3 regions of the Arthrobacter glycogeni genome follow, and region 3 is predicted to be linked to each of the others. Evidence: riboswitches for the same ligand, from Rfam matches in the RefSeq annotation. Region 3 holds a riboswitch; each other region holds the start of a gene.
What was found. A riboswitch is a leader RNA that binds a small molecule or an ion and turns the genes downstream of it on or off. The one in region 3 is predicted to bind cyclic di-AMP.

Region 1 (7,896 bases), on a different contig from region 3:
TTCCGGTCGGTGCACCGGTGACGGCGCGTGCTGTGTTGATGTCGCCAAGCGTTCCTGGCGCTGCGCCAACTTGCTTCAGGAAGGTCGATGTCGTGCTGTCTGAGTTGTCGCCCAGGAAGGCTTGCCCGACGCTGGCCCAATCGCAGGGCTGCTGGGGTGTGGGTGCGCAGACTCCGGCGTCAATGGTTTGCTTGATGCGTCCGGCCGTTGCCACCTTCGGGTCTTGCTCGGCGACGAACGTGTTGACACCGTAGGGGTGCGTAATGGTGTAGCTGGCGCCTGGCTGGAGGTCCTCGACGATGAACCGAAGCCGGCCGAAGCCCATCTGCTCGCCAGCCGTTACGACACCGTTCAGGTGGGCACCTTCCAGTGCCGCTTCGTAGAGCCCAAGCTTTCCGCCGGATGCCCCTGCGTTGAACCAGAACGCTTCTTCCGGAAAATTATCGGGGTAGGACGCCGGGGAGTTTGGGTCCGGCGGTTCAGCCAGGCAACCAGCTCCGGCCATGTAGCACAGCTGAAGTTTGACGTTGCCGTCTGAATACCAGGTGGGAAATCCATTCTGGGGGTCGACCGGGCTCATGCCCGCCGTCGCAGCCAACGCAGGCACGGCAGCCAAAGGGGCCATGGATGCGGCCAGCAGGGAGGCAACAGTCACGGTGGCGAACCGGCGCAGGAAAGTCTTCCGACGGCCCTGCCCTGCACCTCGGTGCAGACCGGGTTCATCCCCAGTATTCCCTGTCTGCCAACCCCGAGCGGTTTTGCTGTTCACTGCCGACATGATGATTCCCCTTACTGGTTCCGGTGCTCCCGGCTACGCCGTGAAGTCACTGCAGGCTGCCATTAGTTCTGGCGCCTCCAATGTTGACGAACCAACCATGGGAAAACCTTGCCCGGGACCATCAATTCGGGGCCATGCGGGCGGGACGCACCGCCCGCATAATTACCACTAAATGGCCTCACGCCGAAACACAGTGACCCTCAGTGAACGAGGAAGCGCGGCTCCGGTGAGGTCGGCATCCGATTCTCGTCCTGACACCACTGGATGACTTGTCCTCCACCCAGGAGACTTACCCACTTAATACATGTCGCCGTCCGGCAGCACCTGCGGGCAGGTAACCATTAGGTATGGATACCGTGAGGACATTTCAAAAGCTTGGCGGCATAGCATGCCGGAGGGAACCTTCCCGTGCCGGGCTCGGTAGGGTCAATTTCCGGGCCGCACTGCTTGTAGCGCCGCGCGAACTGATGGCGGCTCTGGCCGGAAAACGCAATGACTGGCAGCGAAATGTAACCCGGGGAGTAATCCGGATCATCGATCCGCGCACGCAATCCATCATCGAGGCGGTCGCCCGTCGCCGCCACCGGGGGCACACAACGGCACACTGGCTCCGTGACCTAAATGTGACAAAACCTCATAGCGATAGGTACAGTAGACGGCACGCTCTGTTCCGTTCAACTCAGCGTCCTCCCGACAGATTGCCTAATTCTGCCGCTGCCGCGAGGTCCGTTCGCATACATCCGGCAGAAGCGGGGGAACCAGTAGTGGTCGTCGTAAGACGGCCTAGGGGTAAAGGTGCGGTATCGCACCCGGGTGGCTCCCATCCGAATCCGACAGCTAACTTCGCAGGCACTGGGAGAGGCAACATCATCATGTCCAAGAACCGTTATATCGCGCGCCACCGTGCAACCCCGCCAAGCGCCATGCAGACCGTATCCAAGGCAGTCAGCTCACATGCCGGCTCCATCGGCCGTCCGGCAGCGGTTGTCGTCGCCGCATCAGGTCTGATGTTGAGCGCCGGGCTGCCAGCTAACGCTGCAGGCGAAGTCGACGTCCAGGCCGCGCCGGCATCTGTCGCCCAGGCCTCCAGCGCACCAGCCCCCGGAGCCTCCACTCACACGGTTCAGCCCGGAGATACTCTCGGCAGCATTGCCGGCACCTACGGCGTCAGCGTTGAGTCGATTTTCGCCGCCAACGGGCTCGGCTGGGACTCGGTCATCTTCCCAGGCGACGTCATCTCGCTGACCGGCAACACTGGCCAGTCAAGCCAGTTAGCACCAGTAGCAGCACCGGCGCCAGCTTCAGCAGCAGCGCCAGCCCCGGCGATCCAGGTAGCTGCACCGGCGGCCCCCGCTGAGACCAGCACGCTGGGTATCACCACCGCCTCGGAGGACATCCAGCCAATCGGTGCGGCGTCCACCGGCGGACAGGTATCGAGCGCAGGTATCGCCGGAACGGCCCAGTCAATGATCGGCGCACCGTACGTCTACGGTGGCACCAGCTCAACCGCTGGCTGGGACTGCTCAGGCTTCGTGCAGTGGGTCTACGCCCAGCACGGCATCGATCTGCCCCGCACCAGCCAGGCACAGATGGGTGCGCTGACCCCCACCAGCAACCCTCAGCCAGGTGACCTCGTCGTCCAGAACGGCGGCGGACACATCGGCATCTATATCGGTGACGGCCAGATGGTCAGCGCACTGAACCCAAGCCAGGGAACCCTGGTCCACGCGGTCAGCGCTATGCCACTGGTTGGGTACTACACGCTCTAAACCTTCCATACCGTCGCGGCGGTCTGGAGAAGTACCATGAAGGCGCCACCGGAAACATCCGGTGGCGCCTTTGTGCTTCGTCTGTGAATCGGTCACCCGTGGTTAAATGACACCAGTTCGTACGGCACTCTCGACGTCACTTGCGCATGCGAAATCTTCTTGCTGCTCTTGTCATAGGGTCACGCTTGCTCCGTCGGAGAGACTCGCTGCGTCGTACCAGCGAAGAACCCGCAATGCCCTAAGGGTGTTCCACCGACTCGATGTACCATCGGGTTCTTCGAATCGAAAGTGGACCGCCCCGGGGTGAGGGTTTTCCAGCAGCCAATGTCCATTTGACTGACGCTTGGTACGAACTTGATCGACTGCCTCAACCAGCCTCGGATCGGCCGGTCCGCCGCGGAGAGCGAAGTAGCTCGTCGCTTTGAGCAGGTCGTAGTGCCAGCGTGGAGGGTAAGAGAACTGGAGCCATCGAGGGTTCACTACCTCGCCTGTGCGCAACGACCGGAACAGACCGCGTCGAAGCAGAAATTCCTCGCCCCCGTGGCGAGCCCGCCTGACCTCGTCGGATCCACCGGTGCGTCGCTCCCACCTCAGTAAAGCGTCAATTACGTCAAGAGTACTGGCGAACGATCCCGGCGCCGAACGCGACTCGGCCCAGCAGTTCCAGCCTCCGTCAGGCAGTTGGTCGGCCACGAGCCGCTTGACCACCGGATCGATGTTGATGCCAAGGTAGGTACCGATCAGGACAACGCCGGCGTTGATGCAGCAGTCGACTTCCCCGGCGAAGAAAGGCAACCCGTCATACTCCCACCGGCAGTTGCGGTCGACCAACTGTGCCGTCTCTAGCATCACCGCACTGTCCGGCGGTACGCCAAGTGGCACAGATCGAGCAGCACGGGGTAGGTAGCGATCCATGGTTGCTCAGGGTGCTCACCTGGCGTCTCGGTCTGGTCTGTGGTGGGCGACGGGAACGGCGGCGGTGGCTTGCCGGCAGCCAAGGCCCGCGCGGTACTCTCGGCGAACGCAGCGGTATTAGGAAAGCATGCCCCGTCCGCCCATTGTCCGTCGGGCGCCCGCAGCGCGAGCAGCCTAGCGCCCCACCCTTCGTGCTCCACCCTCGCCCGCACAGCTACCACCTCATCCCGCAGGGCGTCGAGGAGGTCGCGTAGCACCTGCCAACGGATCGCTGGATCGCCCTGCAGCAGCCACCGCACCACCGGGTCGTCCACAGCCATCGGCGGCGTCCGAGGAACGTAGGGAACGTACTTCTTCAGCGAAGTCTCCACTGTCGCACTGTAATTGAAGGCAATGGCGCAGTAAAGAGGCATAGGGATCGGATATCCACCCCCACGCCAGAATGGTCTCGTCCCGCGCCAGCGTGGACGATAGCCGCGGCTCTGCCTTCGTGCTTTCCGGTCAGACGGCTCACCGGTAGGGTGAATCAATGACACAGGCGGCTGGCGACGGTGCAGGAGCAAACAACGGCGTGCGGCGGGGAATTACCGAGCCCGCCCACCAGGGTGACGAGTCGACCACCACCCTGGGCTTCCTCCAACGTCAACGCGATCTGGTCGCCTGGAAGGTCGGGGACGTCGACGACGACGCCCTACGCTCCGTCGCGACCCCCACCGGGCTCACCCCGCACGGCCTGGTACGTCATCTCGAGAATGTTGAACGGTCCTGGCTAAGGGACGTCTTCGCGGGGGAGCAAGGTCTTACCTACGACTGGTCCGACGCCGATCCGGACGGCGAATTCCACGTCGCCCCCGATATTTCGATGCAGCGGCTCCTTCAGGACTATTCAGCCGAATCGGGCCGCTGCGACGCCGTCGTCCGGGCCGCCCCTTCGTTGGATGCAAGGTCCTCCCGCGACGACTACACACTCCGGTGGATCCTGCAGCACCTGATCGAGGAGACTGCACGCCACCTCGGCCACCTTGATGTATTGCGGGAACAAGCGGACGGCGCAGTCGGTGAAGAGCCAATGATCAGGGACTAACGAGCCAGGGAACAACGAGCCAGTGACTAACGAGCCCGGAATTATCGGGCCAGACATGAGCAAACCGCGGACCGACGAGCCAGACATCAATAAACCAGGAATCTGACGGGGAGGCGCCAGCTAGCCCTGGTAGTGCCGGGCGAGCCGGGCCAAACCCTCATCGATCGACACGGCCGGCGTCCACGCCAGCAACTCTCGGGTCCGGCGCTGATCAAACCAGTGGGCGGTGGACAGCTGTTCGGCAAGGAACCGGGTCATCGGTGGTTCGCTCTCAAGGCCGCGCCGCTGCCACACCAGCTCCACCAACGATCCAGCCACCCGCGCCGCCCGACCCGGAACCGTCCAACGCGGCGGCTGCACCCCGCCAGCCCGGCAGATCCCCGCAATCAGCTCGCCGATGGGCCGCGGCTCACCGTTGGTGACCACCACCGCCTGCCCCGCCAACCGGTCCATGCCGTAAAGCGCTGCGGCTATCGCTGCTGCGGCATTGTCTACATAGGTGGTATCCACCAGGGCCGTCCCGCCATCCAGCAACGGTAGACGCCCCGCACGGGCACGCTCAATCACTCGCTCCACCAACTGGGTATCCCCAGGACCCCACACGATGTGGGGTCGGACAGCTGCAACCCGGAAATCCTCGCTGTCGGCCGCCAGGGCGAGCAGTTCGGCCCTTCCCTTGGTCTGGGCGTAATGACCCCGCACCAAGCCCGGCGTCGCGCTCGTGGCACTTTGTCCGACCAGCGCCGCTCCGACATGCGCCACGGACGGGGAGGAAATGAGGACGAAGTCCCGGATCCCGGCGGATCTAGCAGCGGAGAGCAGCAGCCGGGTCCCCTCCACATTGACTGTTTCGAAATCCGCTGCAGCACCGGCAAATGACACCTTGGCCGCGAGATGTACCACCGCATCCATGCCCCGCACCGCCCGCCGGATCGCCTCCGGATCGGTAACCGATCCCAGCCAATCATCGACGCCGGCCAACCCCGACGGCCGACGCTGAAACGTCCGTAGCTCATGCCCCTGGGATCGGAGTAGATCCGCTGTCACCCTGCCCAGCATCCCGCTGGCACCGGTGACGAGAACCCTCACAGCGAGCCGATCTTCCCGCCGGCGAGCACCCTAGCCGCCCATGCGGCGACCCGGGTCCTGTCGATTTTCGCGTTGTGCCGGATGTCCGTTGGCAGCAACGGAACAGCCAGCACCGCCGACAGCTCAACTCCGGCGGACTGTGCTGCCGTGCGCGCACCGGTGGCAAGGGACTCCGGCGCCAGCCCTGACGTGGTGGCCGGCGGCACAGTCTCGACGACGGCGACTACCACCTGCGTACCGGCCGGCCCAACACCGACCACCGCCGCCAGCCCGACGGCGTCGACCGTTTCGAGCGCCTGCTCAACCCCCACCGGGGTGACAACGCCGGTTGGCGCGGTGATGATGTGGGGGAGCCTGCCCTCGACCCAGAGCTTGCCGTCACAGTCGAAATGGCCCACGTCTCCGGTCCGGTGCCAGCCGCCCGTCCGTGAGCTATCACTCTGGGTGATCCACAACCGGTGATAGCGCTCTTTCACATGTGGGGCGCTGATCAGAATCTCGCCGGTGACCCCGGCATCGGTGGTCGGGTCGCCGTCGGCGGTACCCGCCTGGTTGAGGGGACTGACGGTGATCTGCGCACCCGAGACGGCTCTGCCGACGCAGACCCCGTTCCCCGCGCCGATCACCCTCCCGGCTGCCGCATCGGCTTCGGCCGAAAGGATCATCCCGAGGTCGATGTCGGTGACGGGCAACGCTTCGGTCATCCCGTAGGGCGTGTGCAGCGACGCCTTGGGAAGGACGCCAAACAGTTCGGTCAGCAACCGTGACGGCACGGGAGCCCCTGCCGACAGCAGCAGTGACACGCCGGCCAGTGCGTCTCGATGAGCGGCAGTCAGCTCGCTCCGGGTGGCGAGAATGTTCCTGAGCGCCGCTGGGGACGCAAACACTGCGGTGGCGCTGATCGCGGCGACGGCGTCGGCAAGGGCCGCCGCGGACAGGGTCTTCGGTTTGGTGACGTCCATGTCGGGAGTGATCGACGTCGTTCCCAGTGCCGGACCGAGCAGCGCGAACGGAGCGAAACCGGCTACCAGCCCAGCGCCGGGGCGGATACCAAAGGTTTGGGCGACGGTATCCCGCATCGCGGCCAACCGTCGATGCGTGTATACGACGCCCTTCGCGGGCCCGGTCGAACCGGAGGTGAAGAGGATGGCGGCGTCAGCGTCGGGATCGAATGCGTCGGGGTCGAATGCGTCGGGATCCAGCTCGTCAGCAGCGGAAGCCCCGGTTGTGCCAGAAGCAGCAGGAGCCCCAGCCCCGCTGACACGGAGCTCCGCGAGCGAGTACTCCACCCCCAGGACCCTCCGCTTGGCTGCTGGCATCGCGGCCACACTGATACGGCGTCCCGGCCAACCGAACAGTTTCGCAGCGGTCAACGCCAGGTCAATGCCGATGAGGAAGTCGGGAACCGTGCCCCGGACCGCTTTGCTCAGTCCCTTTCGACCCAGGCCGGCATCGGCGACGATGATCACCGCCCCAATCCGCAGGCAGGCGTACAGCAGCACGGTGAGCTCAACCCCCGGCGGCACCATGAGACTGATTCGGCTACCCCGGCTGACACCAATGCTCCGTAGCGCGGTCGCAAGGGACTGCACCTCATCCTCGAGCCCCCGCCAGGACAGCGACCGGCCGATGCGGCCGTCGGAGCCCATGTCGGCAACCGCCAACTGGTCCGCGTCGGGCCCCTGTGCACGCTGAATCAGTTCGTGTTCAAGTGGGGTGAACGACGACGACGGACCGGCCTCAGGAGCCAGCGCCGCAGTGCCACCCAGCCATCCGAACAATGGCGTCGCGATATCCCGATCCTCGCCCACCAGATGGCCAGCACCCTCAAACCGGTGAATGTCGGCGTGCGGCAGGCGTGCTGCGAGGTCGTTGAGGTAGGTGTCGGAGAAAATCGGATCTTCGGGGCCCCACAGCATCAACGCGGGCACATCGAGGGTCCGAATGCCTTCAGCGATGCTCCGAAGCGCCGGATAGCTGGGATGCGACGGGTCGGCAGGGATGTCAGCAACAAAATCCGCGATGCCCTGACGCCGGGCGGCACCACGGTACGGCAGCAGAAACGCTTTCCGCACCTCTTGGGGCAGCGACGGACGGGCCAGGGCGTGCGTAACGTCAAGAAAGGCCGTCGTGTCCTTGGTGCCCCACCGGTGAACCAGCGGGTGCAGTGCCAGTCGAAGCGCAGCGGGAATCTGCCGGTCGGGATCCTGGTGGATCGCCGTGTTCGTGAGCACGACTCCGGACACCAGGTCCCTGCGCCG
Region 2 (7,896 bases), on a different contig from region 3:
GACGGCCTGGAGTCCCTAGCGGACCAGGTGAATGACTACTTGACAGCAGCCTTCAGCTTGGAACCGGCGGTCAGCTTGACGCTGCTGCCTGCTGCAATCTGGATGGTCTCGCCGGTCTGGGGGTTGCGGCCGGTGCGGGCGGCACGCTCAGTGCGCTCAACAGCGAGCCAGCCTGGGATGGTGACCTTCACGTTGTTGGCAGCCGAGGTTGCCAGTACATCGAACAGTGCGTCAAGAACGCCGTTGACGGCGGTCTGGCTGGTGTCAGCCTTCGCTGCTACTTCTGCTACCAGTTCGCTGCGGTTCTTGGTTTCTTTCGTTGCCAATTTACGTCCTCCTGGACTTGTCCGTTATTTGTAAAGCCTTCACGGTTCTGAAAGCCTCTGTGCGAAAACTTACCAGCTTGACCACCAAACTCCGGTCGTTTACGGCGTTTTTGGGGGGTTTTGGGTGCCAAAGGGCCCTATTTCGGGTTCTCGCTCCGGGAAATCCCTGCTTCGGGCCTACATAGACCACCACTACAGCGACCAGTGCACGAGCGCTCAACGCAAGAGGACGGCGACCGTGGGTCGCCGTCCTCTTGCACACTGGTTAGCACCAGCCAGCCGGTGTTACCAGCTGGACTTGGTTACACCGGGCAGCTCGCCGCGGTGAGCCATGTCGCGGAAGCGGACACGGGAGATACCGAACTTCTGCAGCGTGCCGCGGGGGCGCCCATCAATCTGGTCGCGGTTGCGCAGTCGCACCGGTGAGGCGTTGCGGGGAAGCTTCTGCAGGCCCAGGCGTGCAGCTTCGCGAGCTTCGTCCGACGCGTTGGCGTCAACGAGAGTCTTCTTCAGCTCAAGGCGCTTCTCGGCGTAGCGCTCAACAATGACCTTGCGCTGTTCGTTGCGGGCAATTTTAGACTTCTTAGCCATGTGTTTAGCGCTCCTCTCGGAATTCGACGTGCTTACGGATCTTGGGATCGTACTTCATCAGGACCATGCGGTCCGGGTCGTTGCGGCGGTTCTTACGGGTCACATAGGTGTACCCGGTGCCGGCCGTCGACTTCAGCTTGATGATCGGGCGTACGTCTTTATCTTTTGCCATTAGAGCTTCACTCCCCGGGCCAGGATCGACGCGACAACAGCGTCAATTCCGCGCACATCGATGGTCTTGATGCCACGGGCCGAAACCTGCAGCGTGACATTGCGGCGCAGGGACGGAACCCAGTAGCGCTTCTTCTGGATATTCGGGTCAAACCTGCGCTTCGTGCGGCGGTGTGAGTGGGAAATGCTGTGCCCAAAGCCCGGCTCGGCTCCAGTCACTTGGCAGTGAGCTGCCATGACGATCCTCCAAAAGAGTTAAATGAAAGTACCTGAGTACCGGCAGTCTTACCTGCCATGGAATGCGATCAGGGGCGCCCCAAAACAATAGCCAAAGCCGTTGGGATGACGAGCGGTTCTCGCGCAACCTGAGCCCCTAACTACCGACATCCGGAGGCTAACTTCCCGGACATCGGAGCAATTGCACACGCTCCGCCACCTGATGCCCTCCCATTCTAGGAGCTGGCGCGGTTTAAGACCAATCGCCAGCGTGGGCTTTGGCGGCTTCACGGCTGAGCCCCGGGTGGGGGTTCACCGAGGATCCAGTGGCTATCGTCGAGACGGGCCAGGATTTTCTTGCCAATCCGCTCAAGATCGTGCACATCATCCTCGGTCAGGGCGTCGAAGACCACCTTCCGGACGTGCCCGACATGCTCCCTGGCCAGGAGTTGGACGTTCTCCACGCCCTCCTCAGTGATCCGTGCTGTGGTCACCCGACCATCGCTGGCACTCGGGCGCCGGGTCACCCAGCCACGCTGCTCGAGCTTCTTCACCACGTGGCTCAGGCGGGACAGGGAAGCGTTCGATCGGCCGGCCAGCTCACTCATCGCGAGCGTGAGGTCCTCCGTTTCGGAGAGCATCGCCAGGACATGGTAGTCGAACAGGGTAATCTTCGCCTGCCGGAAAAGGTGGGCGTCGAGGGTGCCCGGCAAAATGGTGGTGACTGCGTAGAGGGCAAGCCAGGCTTGCCGCTCATCGGGGTTCAACCATCGAGCACCGGTCATCAATCAAGTCTGGCATAGAACGCTCGGGCGGCGCAGTGGGGGTGTGGCCCTTATGACCAGACTGGTCGGGTGAGCTCCGGAAACTTGGCCGCCAACACATCCCCCGAGGACACGCCCCGCAGTCGTCGGCCGACCCACGGTGACAGGTAATCCCGGGCCCACTGGGCGTCGGCTCTCAGCTGATCAATGCGCGACGACGCCGGCACCGCCTCCAACTCGGGCAGGTCAATCTCATGGGAGGCCCTCAGGACTTCGAGCACCCGTTTAGCCATCAGGGTGTGCCCGGCAGCTGACATGTGCATGCGGTCGGTGTCCCAGTATCCCCAGTTCTGGAACTCCCTGAACCGCCAGTAATCCACTACATCGGCATGATGCCGGTCGGCGATCTCCCGCACCAGCTCGTTGTAAATAGCGGTCCGGCCGCGGGTCGTGCCGAACACTGCGGAACCCACTGAATCAAACCCGGTGAACAGCACGACGGCGGCGCCCGAGCTCGCCAGCCGGCCCACGCCGTCGTCGTACGCGGCCATCAACGCGTCGATGTCGATGCGCGGCCGCAGAATGTCGTTGCCGCCCGCGTAGATGGTGATCAGGGTGGGCTGTAGGGCGAGCGCACGATCAATCTGTTCGTCAAGGACCTGGCGCACCTTCTTCCCGCGGACGGCGAGGTTCGCGTAGCCCCACGAGCTGTCCGCAAGGATCAGCTGCTCGGCCACCCGGTCCGCCCACCCGCGCACACCGTTGGGGCTGGCTTCATGCCAGTCGCCCACGCCTTCCGTAAACGAATCGCCAAGGGCCACATACCGCTGAGAAAATTCCACTAGACGAGGCTACCCGCTCCCGGCGCGGGATAAGGTGGGTTAGCAAGTACCCTGATAAATTTCTGTTGAAGTAGCCCCATTCCTTGATCGTTCCCTGATCATTCCCCCATCGACCCCCGAGAAGGACACCATGACCCAGCCCGCCGAAACCCGGAACAAGCGTGCCGCCTTGATCATCAACCCGGTCAAGAACACCGGCGCTGACATTCGCGCGATCGTTTCGGAACTCTGCGCCGCCGACGGGTGGGATGAGGTCCTATACCTGGAGACGACGGCCGACGATCCAGGGCGCGGCCAGGCGAAAGAAGCCGTTGACGCTGGTGTGGACGTGGTGATCGCTGCCGGCGGCGACGGAACGGTCCGTTGCGTGGCAGAGGTAGTCAATGGCACCGGCGTCGCATTGGGCCTGATCCCGCTCGGGACGGGCAACCTGCTGGCGCGTAACCTGGACATCGCCGTCGACAATCCCGAGGAGGCGGCCAAAGCTGCCCTGTTCGGCACCGAGCGCGATGTGGACGTCATCCACGTCACAGTGGACCGCGCGCAGGAATCCCACGTGTTTCTGGTGATGGCGGGCCTGGGCTTTGACGCGTCAATCATGGCTGACACCCGCGACGACCTTAAAGACAAGGTGGGCTGGCTGGCCTACGTCGACGCCGGCATCCGCAACCTGGGCGGGAAACCCACCCGAACCCGTATCACCCTTGACGGGGGCGAGCCCATCGTCCGCCGCCTGCGCAGCGTGATGGGTGGAAACTGCGGCAAGATTATGGGCGGACTGGAGATTTTTCCGGGGGCGAAGATCGACGACGGCCTGCTGGACGTCATGACCGTTGCACCGACCGGTCGGCTGGGCTGGTTCGGCGTCGTCGGCAAGCTGTTCGCCCGGGGTAAGGGAAAAGACCCGTCGCTTGAGTACTTTCAGTGCAAGAGCGCCGAAATCCAGCTCGACGAGCCGCAGGAAATCCAACTGGACGGAGACCCACTCGGCAAGGGCACCCACATGGCCCTGCGCGTGGATGCAAACTCGTTGCGGTTGCGGATGCCCTACGGCAAGAAGGATCCAGCAGTAGTCACCAACCCGACCCCGTAGCTGCTCCAATTTCCCACCGGCCGGCCACGGTGGATGGGATTGTCTAGACAATCCCATCCACGGGGCTCAGCCGGCGGGATTCCCGGGCTGCGCGCTAAAGCCGGGTCTGGGGGTCGACCTTTTCGCCGTCGACCAGGAGCTCGAAGTGGAGGTGGCAGCCGGTTGAGTTGCCGGTGCTGCCGACGGCGCCGATGCCCTGCCCCTTCGCTACGGCATCCCCGACGCTGACACCGAGGGTGTTCAGGTGGTTGTAGGAGGTTTCGAGTCCCCCGCCGTGGTCCACCACGATCCGCTGGCCACCGCCGTAGGCATGCCACCCGGATTCCACCACGGTGCCGGCGCGGGAAGCCAACACCGGGGTGTCGCACGCGCCGGCGTAGTCGGTGCCGGTGTGCAGCTCGTCGCCGAGCCCGCCCATCGGATTCACTCGATAGCCGAACGGCGAGGCGATCGTTGCTTCCGTGATGGGCGCGGCGAACGTGGCGGCGTCACTGGACAGGACTGTAGTTTTGGCGGCCGGGGTGGAGGCCATGGCGAGCGGTGATTCCTTACCGAAGTCGATCGTGGCGTCGGCGTCAGCGGTGACGGGCGCGGTGGGGCTCGTCACCGCGTCCGCGATTGGCCGGGGTGGGACCTCCGCCGAGGGGAAGAACGCCGTCAGGGTAAGGCCCGCCGCTGCGGCGAGCGCCCCGGTGGCGAGGACAACTGACCGGCGGGGGAATGTGGGTTCGACGGACGCGCGGCGGCGCCCGGAAGTAACCGGATGGTGCACAACAAAAGCCTCTCTGCAACGCCGGTGAAGTTAGCTGTCGGATTCGAGCAAGAGTTGACTCGGCCCTCTGCCTACTGTTCCGACGAGAGCGGAAAAGCAATCTGCGAAGGGCTGCACCCCTAGGCAGGAAACTGCCAAAAGATGGGTCCTCCACCCCTGCCACGGTGAATTGGGGGCCAGCTACTGACAGGGTTAGGCGTGCAGTCTGGGAGCCACAATGATGCGAATGGCTCCCTACAAGGGTAGGCCACCGGCCGGAAAAGTTACAATTCCGTTACATATCACAGGGCGTGGCGGCTAGCTAAGCTCCGACCGGCCGCTGCGCCAATACCCCATGAAGGCAACCCGTTTGCGGTCGATGCCGACGTCGCGGACCAGATAGCGCCGCAATCCACGGACCATCGCGGCTTCGCCGGCAATCCAGGCGTAAAAGGGGAGGGCACCGGACGGCCGGTCCGGGTTAGGCGAGCCGATCAGTGCCGAAGCGTTCAACAGCTGGGGTGTCTCCCAAAGGATCGCCTCATCGATGTTCACCTCTTCCGGCTCGGGACCGGCCGCCGCGGCAGCGGCAGCCGCGAGGGTCAGACCGGCGGGAGAGCTGGGATCCACGCCGACGGCGAAGGGCGCCGCCAGCGACACCCAACCCGGGACGCGAACCGCGTCGCGGACCGCTGCGTCGAGGAGTTCCCCGTGGGGGTGTTGCCCCCGCGCCAGCCAGGTGATGTGAACCGAGGAGTCGGTAGGAACATCCTGGAAGTCCGCCCGGTCCGGCACCTCAAGGAAGGCGTGCCCACCCATGTGGGTGGGCAGCGAGCCAAGGATGGCGCTGATGGCGGGGACTGCTGTCTCGTCACCGGCGAGCAGGACGTGTTTGGCCAGCCCCGGGCGCCATTCGATCCCGCCGTAGGATCCGGCAGTGGTGCAGGTGGCGGCGTGGGCGTTCGGGCCGATCAACCAGATCCGGTCGCCGGGTGTTGCTGCGGCGGCCCAGAGCGACGCCGGACCCCCGTTCCCGTCGGCGTCGAAATGCATCACGAAATCGACATCAATCTCGGGCTGGTCGTCGTCGCACCGGGTTTCCCTGACGGTGTAGGTGCGCATCGATCCACGGTCGGCCGGGTCCAGGGCCAGCCACTGCTGGTACCAGCCGGGCCCCTCGGTGGGCGCCTCCAGCAGCTCCCGCAGATTTGGGTGGGGGGCGTCGTCGTTCTGGCTGGCGGGGATTACCACCTTGATCCGCAGATCGAGGGTCGCCCCCCGCACGCCGAAGTCCTTGAGGCAGGACCCGCCGAACGTGATCCGCTGGAAGTTGTCGCTCAGGCGCTGCACCCGGGCCACGACGACGTCGAAGGCTGTCACCGCCGGGACTGCCGCTTCGGTGCGCTGACCCTGCCGGGCGGTCCGGTTGCCGACGTCGGTCATGATGCCGCCTCCAGATGGTGGGCCGCCAGCGTGTCCTGCGGGTTGGGCAGGTACCCCCGCCCGGTGGTCGAGTCGGATGAAGCTGGGGTGGATTCGGCGTTCGAGTGGTGCCGGCCCACTGGCACCACCAGGGGTGTGCCGGACACAGGATCCGCAATGACGCGGCACTGCAGGCCGAAGACCGCTGTGACTGTCTCCTCGGTCACGACGTCGGCCGGGTTGCCCTGGGCGGCGATTCGGCCGTCCTTCATGGCGATCAGGTGGTCGGCGTAGCGGGCGGCGAGGTTGAGGTCGTGGAGAACGATGGCAACCGTGGTGCCATCGCGCCGGTTCAGGTCGGTGATCAGATCCAGCACCTCCACCTGGTGGGTGACGTCGAGGAAGGTGGTGGGTTCGTCCAGCAGGAGGATGTCGGTCTGCTGGGCCAGGGCCATGGCAATCCAGACGCGTTGCCGCTGACCGCCGGACAGTTCGTCAACGAATCGGTCGACGAGGTCGAGGGTGTCGGTGGCTTCGAGGGCGGCGGCGACAGCGGCGTCGTCGTCGTCGGTCCACTGCCTGAACCAGCCCTGGTGCGGGTAGCGGCCGCGCCCCACCAGATCGGCGACGGTGATCCCGTCCGGCGCGACGGGGGTCTGCGGCAGCAGCCCGAGGGTGCGGGCGACGGCACGGGTGGACAGCGCATGAATGTCCTTGCCGTCGAGGCTGACGACGCCGGCCGTCGGTTTGAGCAGCCGGGCGAGGCCGCGCAGGAGGGTCGATTTACCGCAGGCGTTGGCGCCAACGATCACCGTGATCCTGCCGGCCGGCAGTTCGACGGTGAGGTCCTGGACTACCTTGCGGTCATCGTACGCGAGGGTCAGCTCACTGGCTGTCAACGTCAAATCAGCCTCCCTGGCCTGTGCGGTTGGCGGTCACCAGCAGCCAGAGGAGAAACGGTGCGCCGAGGACGCCCGTCACCACGCCGACCGGCAGCGACACACCGGGAATCATTGTGGCGGCAACGAAATCGGCGCCGAGGACGATCACCGCACCGACCAGGCCAGCCACGGTGAGCGACACGGCGCCCTTGACGAGCCGCCGGGCGATCGGGCCGGCGAGGAACGCGACGAACGCCACCGGGCCGGCCGCTGCCGTGGCAACGGCGGTGAGGGCAACTCCGACGGTGATCAGGGCCAGCCGGGACGGCTCCACCCGGACACCGAGGCTCGCCGCGGTGTCGTCACCCAGTTCCAGGCCACGCAGCACCCGCGACAAGACCGCGGCGGTGGGGACCAGCAGCGCCAGGGCGAGCAGCAGGACGGTGGCGCGGTCCCAGTTACTGGAGTTCAGCGAACCGTTCAGCCAGACCAGCGCGTCGGACGCTGTCCGGATATCGGTGCGGGTCAGCAGGAAACTGACCATGGCGTGCATGACAGCGGCGAAGCCGATCCCCACGAGGATCAGCCGGTAGCCGGCCACCGATCCGCGGCGGGACAGCAAATAGATGGCGGCCGCGACGGTGAGCGCCCCGATCAGGGCGGACAGGGACACGGCAACACCGGCGGCACCGAACAGCACGATCGCCGCCACCGCCGAGGCGCTGGCGCCGTAGCTGATCCCGATAATGTCCGGGCTGGCGAGCGGGTTGCGCAGCAGGGTCTGGAAGATGGCGCCCGCGACACCAAAGGCCACGCCGATGAGGACGCCGATAACGGCG
Region 3 (7,896 bases):
ATCAGGACATCCCCGGAAGCCCGGGCCAGGGATAGCTCGTCCATGGCCTCAGCACTGATGGCGGCGACGACGTCGTCGAGGTCGTCCTTGGCACGGCCGGACGTGTCGACATGCCCACCCATCATCTGAACCAGGCCGGGGAGTTGCGGCCCGAACGTGTCACGGACCTGCCCAGGCTCGGGCAGACCCGCCTCGATCACCTCGTCCCCCGTGAGCAGCAGTGATACGCGGGGGGCGCGCAGCACTGGAAGCGTGTCGTAACCGGAGACCGCGGCAAGCGCGATCTGCGCTGGGTTTAAGGTCACGTTCGCCGGGATGGTTTCGCTTCCTTCGGATGCCTCTTCACCGGCCGGGCGAATGTGTTCCTGCGGCCGCGGCTCGTCGGGGCGAGCGCTGTCGTTGCGGTCCAGGACAGCACCCCGCGCCGCGCCGTGTTCCATCCGCAGGATCCCTGTGGCTCCGTCAGGTACTACTCCCCCGGTGAGGATGAACGTTGCCTCCCCGGTGGCCAGCGGCCGGGCGCCTGAGTCGCGATGTGGTGTGGCGCGCGGCCAGGGATGCCCTTCCTTCGGGGCGGGGCTGACCAGTTGCCAGGGCGGGTTGCCGCTGACCGCCCACCCGTCCATTGCCGACGACGCGTAGTGCGGGATGGCCTGCAGCGCCCGGACCGGCTCTGCCAGCGTCTGCCCCAGGGCGTCGGAGAGGGGGACGGTCTGGTTCGCCAGAGGAGATCCCGCATCATAAGCTGCCCGGCGCGCCGCTCCCCAGCCAAGGTTCCGCCCGGTGGGGCTCGCCTCAGGGCGGCTCTCGTTGTGTGGGCTTTCGCTTTGCCCCGCGTCGTTCAGGGGCGTTTCCCCGGTCTCGGACTCGTTCATCGGGGCTTCGTTCACGAGGCGTCCGACGACGTTGACGCAGCCGCATCGCCGGTGGGGCACTGCCTACGGGCAGCCTCAATGGCCGATTCCATGGCCACACGCTCGCTCGCCTGCTGGCTGCCCACCGCAAGTCCCGCGGCGTAGCCCGCAATGAAGGTGGTCAGCGGCGCGGCGGGCCGAACAATTGAGTGCGCTGCGTCCCCGGCGAGGGACAGGATGGCATCGATGTCGATCGTGGTGCCCTCAAGCTCCAAAGCCTCGATGAGCTGGGCGCTCCATTCCTGAAGGATCTGATCCTGCTTTTTCATCGCTGCTCCTGAGGTTTCGGTCGGTGCCGTGCCTGAGACACCGAGTGATTGGGCGTCAGCCCAGGTGTCGACATCCGCTGTGCTTCCCGGCGGAACGTCAATTGTTCTCCATTGCACCCTAGCAAGGAGTGCCTTCATCGACAGATTCTGGGCTCCACCGCTGGTTTGGGCTGCCATCACGGCGGTGCGGAGGCTCCCCAGTCGGTACAGCGCAGCCAGCGGCTGGTCCCGGCCGCCGTCGTGAGCGACTACTGAGGACTCAGGACACTCTGCTGCCGCTGCCAACAGCACCGGGATGGCCTGCGCGATGCGCGGCATGTCGCAGGCGAGAACCAGCACCCACGGCGTGGTGTCCTCAAGTAAGTGGTCGACGGCGGCGGCCAGGGCTGCTGCTGGCCCACCGAAGGGAGGGGATTCGCGGATGAACTCGCAGTCCTGCGCCATCGAGCCCGCCACGGGGTCCCCCGGCAGTCCGTCGTCACGGTCGGGACCCACCACGATCGTGCGGTGTGCAGCGGCGACTGCATCACATGTGAGACTGAGGAGAGTGCGTCCTCCACGGTGCAGATGTGCCTTCGAGACACCGCCGAGGCGCGACGACCTGCCCCCGGACAGCACTACGGCGTTGAAGTCGAGGGGTGTTGAATTCAAGCGGCGGACTCCGCCCGGAGGAATGCGCTCCACTGCGGTGCTGGCTTCTCAATTTCGCGGAACTGCCACGAAGCGCCGCGCGGTGGTTGCGGGGTTATACGCAGGTGCCAGCCGAGCGAGGTGAGGGTCTTGTCACTCTTGTCATTGTTACACCGGAGGCAGCATGCCACGAGGTTCTCCCAACTGGATGCTCCGCCGCGGGAGCGTGGGAACACATGATCAATAGTTGAAGCGCTCTTCCCGCAGTAGGCGCACAGGTGGTTGTCGCGCCGCAACACTCCCCGGCGGGTCACCACCACGCTGTGGCGGTACGGGATCTTTACGTAGCGGTTCAGCAGGATAACCGAGGGGCGGCCCAGGACGTCGGTGGGTCCCACCACCGGGTCCTCCCCTTCCGCGACCACGCTCGCCTTTCCGGCCAGCACAAGGACCAGCGCCCGGCGGAAGGTCACTACCGCCAATGGCTCATACCCAGCGTTCAGAACGAGAGTGCGCATGCACATTCCTCTTTGCCGACTTCGGGCCTGCGTCCCTGTGGTCCGGGAGAGCAGGACGACAACTGACTTATTGAGAGTAAGGGTAGTTCGACGGATGCCCGGTTTGCTAATCCGGCGGCCCGGCTTAGCGCGTGTCGTCGGAAGACGACCTTGGGACAGCACGGGGATGGTACGCAGGAAGACCCGGGAATCGAAATCCCCGGGTCTTCCTGCGTACAGGGTTGTGTGCCTTAGCCGCCGACGCGGATGAAGACGGGGCCTGAGCCGAGGTCGGCTGGTGCGACGACTGTCTGGTTGCCGTTGAATCCGCCGTGTACGGCCTGTCCACCACCGATGTAGACGGCGATATGGGCCACTCCGGCGCCACCATCTGCATAGTAGATTAGGTCGCCTGGGATGGCCTCGCCAGCGCTGACGGTGCGTCCGAGCGACAGGTAACCGGCTGGCCAGCCATGAAAGTTGATGCCAGCGGCAGCGAGCGCATTGCTGACGAGGCGGGTGCAGTCCTGGGTGACCCCGAGCTGTCCCTGCGCTGCGGCGGCGATGGTGGCTGCCACCCCTGAGGAAACGGCCGGGGCTTTCTTGGCTACTGGCGCCGTCTGGGCCGGCGCGGCCTGGGCTGGCGCCGTCTGGTCCGGCGCGGCCTGCTCGACCTCTACCGCGGGTGCAACAGTTACCGGCTCAACGTCTGCGACCTCGGCGTCTGCGACCTCGGCGCCCGGAACCACGACGGGGGCTTCGTCGATCTCGACGACGGTCTCGACCTGTGCGGTGACCGCTGGTGCCTCGACGACGACTGGTGCTGCTACCGCCTTGACCGGAGTGCGGTTGAAGGCAATCTCTGCGTCGGCCGGAGCCTCGACCACGGCTGGAGCCGCCTGAATCTCCAGAGCCGAGGTGAGGGCCACCCGTTCAACTGACTCGAGCGGGAGGTCGGCGGCGTTGGCCGACACACCACCCGCCAGAACGAGGCCGGATGCTGCGACGATCACAGCTGCCTGACGGCCGACGCCACCGGCGTTTTCGGTTACTGCCTTGGCCAAGGTCGAGAAGCTGGTGTCGTGGCGCTTGTCGGCACGGTGCCGTGCAGTAGCTGCATGTGTAGTCATTGTGAAACTCTCTGGTTTGATTCTCGAGCTCTAGCGGACGCGGACAAAACTGGAGCCGGCGAGGTCGGAGAGCGGATGCAGGATGGTCGCATTGACGCCGTTCATTCCGCTACTGATGACCTGCCCATTACCGACATAGATGGCAACGTGTCCCGGGCGGATGACCAGGTCCCCCGGCTGAGGTGAACCGACCACGTCGCCGTATGCGTAGAACTGCTCGGGCCCGAGGTCCCCAACGGTTTTACCAATCGACCGCAAAGCCACTTCAACCAGAACTGTGCAATCTTGCACTGCGCCGATCTGCGAGTAGGCACTGGCCACAAGAGCCGCGCCGGCTCCATTTGCGGAAGCTTCAACGACCTCCGGCTTTGGAGCGGGGGCTGGAGGAGCTGTGACCGGTGCTGCGACTGGTGCGGGCGCGGGGGCCGTGGGCGCCGCTGCTGGCGCTTCGGCAGCGGGGGGTGCTTCCTGCACAGCGAGCGCCACAACGGCAACTGGAGCAGCAGCCTCGGCTATTGGGTCGACGACGGCCTGGGCACGGGCCCGGACGACTGGTGCAGCTTCCGCTACTGGTGCGGATTCGACTACTGGTGCAGCTTCCACCACGGCGGGCGTTGCGGTAACGGCGGTGCGCTCGAAGGTGATGTCGGCGGCGGCAGCGGCGCTAACAGCGTCGGCGGTGACCGATACGGAGTTGAGGGGGGTGGAGAGGACAACACGCTCCGACTCGCCAATACCGTGTGCTGGCAGTCCGGCGGTCAGGACGAGTCCTGACGCTGCGACAATGACGGCGGCCTGGCGACCTACTGATCCAGCATTTGACGAGACGGCGGTCGAAATGACTGTCAAGGGGCCGTTATGCGGGCGGGCGGCCCGGTGGCGGCCCGGAGAAGAGCTGGTTGACACGTTTGATTGCCTCTCCCAATTGCCTGCGGGGTGAGCTGTCGGATTCGGATGGGAGTCACCCGGTCACATGATTTCCTGCTGGAAGTACGCAACTTAACCCCAAGGATTTCTCGCGAAATCCACTAATTGGTTCCCCCGCCTCTGCCATGCGAATTGTGCGAACGGACCCCGGGCAGTGGCAGAGCTAGGCGATCTGCTCGGGAGTGCCGAACCTGTGAGATTTTGGCACGGGGTTGACGGTACAGCAGATCGAGAGCAATGTCACATTCCGGTCACGGAACGGTGTGTCCTTGGTTACAGCCAGCCCATCGGGTCGACCGTCTGTCCGTCAACCACTACTTCGAAGTGCAGGTGGCAACCGGTTGAGGCGCCGGTACTGCCGCTCTGTGCAACTACCTCGCCACGGCCAACTTTCTGCCCCTCTTTGACGCTGCTGAGGGAGAGGTGGTTGTAGGTGGATTCGAGCCCGTTGCCGTGATCAATCACCACGCGGTTCCCTCCGCCGTAGGGGTGCCACCCGGTGAAGGAGACGGTGCCGGCCGCTGCGGCGAAAACTTCGGTGCCGCAAGAGCTGCTGAAGTCCTGGCCGGAATGGAGCTCACCGCTCATGCCGGTGATCGGGCTAACCCGGTAGCCGAAGGGTGAGGTGACGACTAGATCCCTCATCGGCGCTGACAGGGAACCCCCGGCCGAGGCGGGCACCGCGGCGGATCCTGCCGCGGTCATGATCTCGCTGAGCTTGGCGTCGGCGTCGAACGTACTCTGCAGTGCGGTGCGGCCGAAATCGACCAGCGCGGCGTCAGGAACCGTGATATCGCGGGGGGCGACTGCTGCTTCGACGGTGGAGACGGTCTCGCGGGTGGCGGCAGCCACACCCTCGGCGGGACTGGATGCCGCGGTAGTGGGTAGTGCGATGGTGAGCACCAGACCCGAGGCGGCAGCGGCGATCGCGACCTTCTGGCTCATCCCGGTCAGTGAGAGGTCGTTCCGGACGCGGACGGCACGACGTCGTCGTTCAAGTCGCTGGGCGTCTCGGGGACGCGCGGCGGGTACCGCGGCGGCGGCACGGCGGCGTCCCGAAGCGTTGTGCTTCGACAAAGGGTCCCTTTCGTCTATGCCTGCGAAGTTAGCTGTCGGATTCGAGTCGGGAAAGAACTCGGCCCTGATCTGTTCCGTCGGAGCGGCAGCGGATCTGAGCTTCACCCTAAGGCGGCAGATTAGCCGCCGTTGATGGGTCCTCCGCCCCTGTCACGGGTGATGAGCATCCCGATCCGCTGACAGGGTTAGGCGTGCGGATCAGGTAACGCTGATGTATCAACGCCAGTTTTCCACTATGCGCGACCAGAAGCAAAAGAGATACGTTCGTTATCTTTTCCTGTGGATAACTTGCGGCTACACCGCGCTTTACCGCCCTAAAGTGCCGTTTCGCTGACCGAGACGAAGACGTGCGCGGCGACCTCGGGCGGTAGTTCGAGAGCTCCCTCGATCCCCTCAACCCGGACCGACACATAATCGCCGACGGTTTGCACGCTGATAACCGTTCCCGGCCGCAATCCGCCCTCATCAAGCTGCGACAGCAGCTCGGGATCCACCTGGATGGGCTCGGCCAGGCGGACGAGGGTGACCACCGATCCCAGCGGATTCGTTCCCATCACCGCCAGAAGACTGCGTACACCGGCGGTGAAGTTCTCGGTCGGCGGTCCACCGAGTGCCTCCAGCCCGGGGATGGGGTTGCCGTAGGGCGACTCGGTGGGCTTTCCCAGCAGCTCGTACAGGCGCTGTTCGACCCGTTCGCTCATCACGTGCTCCCAGCGGCATGCCTCTTCGTGAACGTACGCCCAATCGAGGCCGATCACATCGGAAAGCAGTCGTTCAGCGAGGCGGTGTTTACGCATGACACCGATGGCGCGGCGTCGGCCCAGATCAGTGAATTCAAGGTGGCGGTCGCCCGAGACCACCACCAGCCCGTCACGCTCCATCCGCCCGATGGTCTGTGAAACGGTTGGACCTGAGTGGCGGAGCCGTTCGGCGATCCGGGCGCGGAGGGCGACAATGTTCTCCTCCTCCAGTTCCAGGATGGTCCGCAGGTACATCTCAGTGGTATCGATGAGGTCCGTCATGCGGTTCAGCTCCTTGGCACTGGTGCGGGTTGGAACAGCGGGCAGGGTTCGCGGTGCGAGCGCGGCACGTAACGCCAGCGTCGAACGTGAGTTCTCCGCCTCCCAAGGTTAACCTATTTCCTGCTGACCGCGGCAACCAGCCGCCACCACGCACACCCCCGTTGCCTGGTCATAAATGCCGCGGGAGCCAGGCAGTGCGGCAGAATGAAACCCGTTCTAAGTTGCGCGCTTATCCCTTGGAGGAACCATGAGCATTTCCCCGGACCATACGATCCCCGCTGGGCTCCTCCCCGCTGACGGGCGCTTCGGCGCTGGGCCCTCGAAGGTTCGCACCGAGCAATTGGAAGCACTCGCCCAGGCCGGGCACACCCTGCTGGGCACGTCACACCGCCAGGCGCCGGTGCGTCATCTGGTTGGGTCGATCCGGGCTGGCCTGACCCAGCTGTTCAGCGCACCGGATGGCTACGAAGTGATCCTGGGCGTCGGCGGGGCGACTGCGTTCTGGGATGCAGCCTCCTTTGGCTTGATCGACAAAAAAGCCCAGCACCTGTCCTTCGGCGAATTCGGGTCGAAATTCGCCTCAGCTACTGATCGGACGCCGTTCCTTGAAGCGTCGTCGGTGATCACCTCGGCGGCGGGAACCCGGCCGACCCCGCAGGCGGAAGCCGGCGTTGACGTCTACGCCTGGCCACAAAACGAGACGTCCACTGGTGTCGCAGCCCCAGTCCACCGGGTGGACGGAGCCGCGCCGGACGCGCTGGTCCTCATCGACGCAACCTCAGCCGCGGGCGGGCTGGACGTTGATGTGAACGCCTCCGATGTCTACTACTTCGCACCGCAGAAGAACTTCGGATCCGACGGCGGACTGTGGCTGGGGATGTTCTCCCCCGCGGCGCTGGAACGCGCGGACCGGATCGCCGCGAGCGACCGGTGGATCCCCGACTTCCTGAACCTCAAGACAGCCATCGGCAATTCGCTCCTGAACCAGACCTACAACACCCCGTCGCTGGCCACCCTGGTGACCCTCAACGCCCAGGTCGAATGGCTGAACGCCAGCGGCGGGCTCGGGTTCGCCGCCGCCCGGACCGCCGAGTCAGCGGGCAGGGTCTACCAGTGGGCCGAAGCGTCCGACGTCGCAACCCCCTTCGTGACCCGCGTCGAGGACCGCTCCAATGTCATTACGACAATTGATTTCGACGAATCGGTCGATGCAGCACTGCTGGCGAAGGTGCTGCGAAACAACGGCATTGTCGACGTCGAACCGTACCGGAAGCTGGGCCGCAACCAGTTGCGCATCGCCACGTTCGTCTCGATCGAACCGGACGACGTATCAGCGCTGCTGACGTGTATTGATCACGTCGTCGGCGGCTGACCATCGTCGAAGAGCGTCATGGATCGGTGACCGGGTCCCCAAAATCGGTCACGATCCG

Region 1: linked by a shared signal. The riboswitch ahead of ACX80G_RS07960 (C40 family peptidase) and the one ahead of ACX80G_RS02105 (NlpC/P60 family protein) in region 3 are both predicted to bind cyclic di-AMP.
Region 2: linked by a shared signal. The riboswitch ahead of ACX80G_RS05680 (M23 family metallopeptidase) and the one ahead of ACX80G_RS02105 (NlpC/P60 family protein) in region 3 are both predicted to bind cyclic di-AMP.

What each region holds. Positions count from the first base shown of each region.
Region 1 covers NZ_JBTNDV010000006.1:14,720-22,615, forward strand. Annotated here, with positions in the region: gene ACX80G_RS07955 (Ig-like domain-containing protein) at 1-769, opposite strand, end outside; cyclic di-AMP (ydaO/yuaA leader) riboswitch at 1,484-1,644, shown strand; gene ACX80G_RS07960 (C40 family peptidase) at 1,651-2,547, shown strand; gene ACX80G_RS07965 (hypothetical protein) at 2,719-3,396, opposite strand; gene ACX80G_RS07970 (hypothetical protein) at 3,396-3,833, opposite strand; gene ACX80G_RS07975 (DinB family protein) at 3,992-4,546, shown strand; gene ACX80G_RS07980 (NAD-dependent epimerase/dehydratase family protein) at 4,667-5,635, opposite strand; gene ACX80G_RS07985 (alpha/beta fold hydrolase) at 5,632-7,896, opposite strand, start outside.
Region 2 covers NZ_JBTNDV010000004.1:44,037-51,932, forward strand. Annotated here, with positions in the region: gene ACX80G_RS05645 (HU family DNA-binding protein) at 36-326, opposite strand; gene rpsN (30S ribosomal protein S14) at 612-917, opposite strand; gene rpmG (50S ribosomal protein L33) at 922-1,089, opposite strand; gene rpmB (50S ribosomal protein L28) at 1,089-1,325, opposite strand; gene ACX80G_RS05665 (MarR family winged helix-turn-helix transcriptional regulator) at 1,592-2,089, opposite strand; gene ACX80G_RS05670 (SGNH/GDSL hydrolase family protein) at 2,140-2,910, opposite strand; gene ACX80G_RS05675 (diacylglycerol/lipid kinase family protein) at 3,041-4,003, shown strand; gene ACX80G_RS05680 (M23 family metallopeptidase) at 4,098-4,775, opposite strand; cyclic di-AMP (ydaO/yuaA leader) riboswitch at 4,780-4,967, opposite strand; gene ACX80G_RS05685 (siderophore-interacting protein) at 5,073-6,197, opposite strand; gene ACX80G_RS05690 (ABC transporter ATP-binding protein) at 6,194-7,081, opposite strand; gene ACX80G_RS05695 (FecCD family ABC transporter permease) at 7,083-7,896, opposite strand, start outside.
Region 3 covers NZ_JBTNDV010000001.1:453,892-461,787, forward strand. Annotated here, with positions in the region: gene ACX80G_RS02085 (molybdopterin molybdotransferase MoeA) at 1-875, opposite strand, end outside; gene mobA (NTP transferase domain-containing protein) at 887-1,834, opposite strand; gene ACX80G_RS02095 (HNH endonuclease) at 1,831-2,331, opposite strand; gene ACX80G_RS02100 (NlpC/P60 family protein) at 2,562-3,440, opposite strand; gene ACX80G_RS02105 (NlpC/P60 family protein) at 3,471-4,346, opposite strand; cyclic di-AMP (ydaO/yuaA leader) riboswitch at 4,352-4,516, opposite strand; gene ACX80G_RS02110 (M23 family metallopeptidase) at 4,641-5,444, opposite strand; cyclic di-AMP (ydaO/yuaA leader) riboswitch at 5,447-5,620, opposite strand; gene ACX80G_RS02115 (iron-dependent transcriptional repressor DtxR) at 5,759-6,466, opposite strand; gene serC (phosphoserine transaminase) at 6,714-7,838, shown strand; gene ACX80G_RS02125 (MFS transporter) at 7,855-7,896, opposite strand, start outside.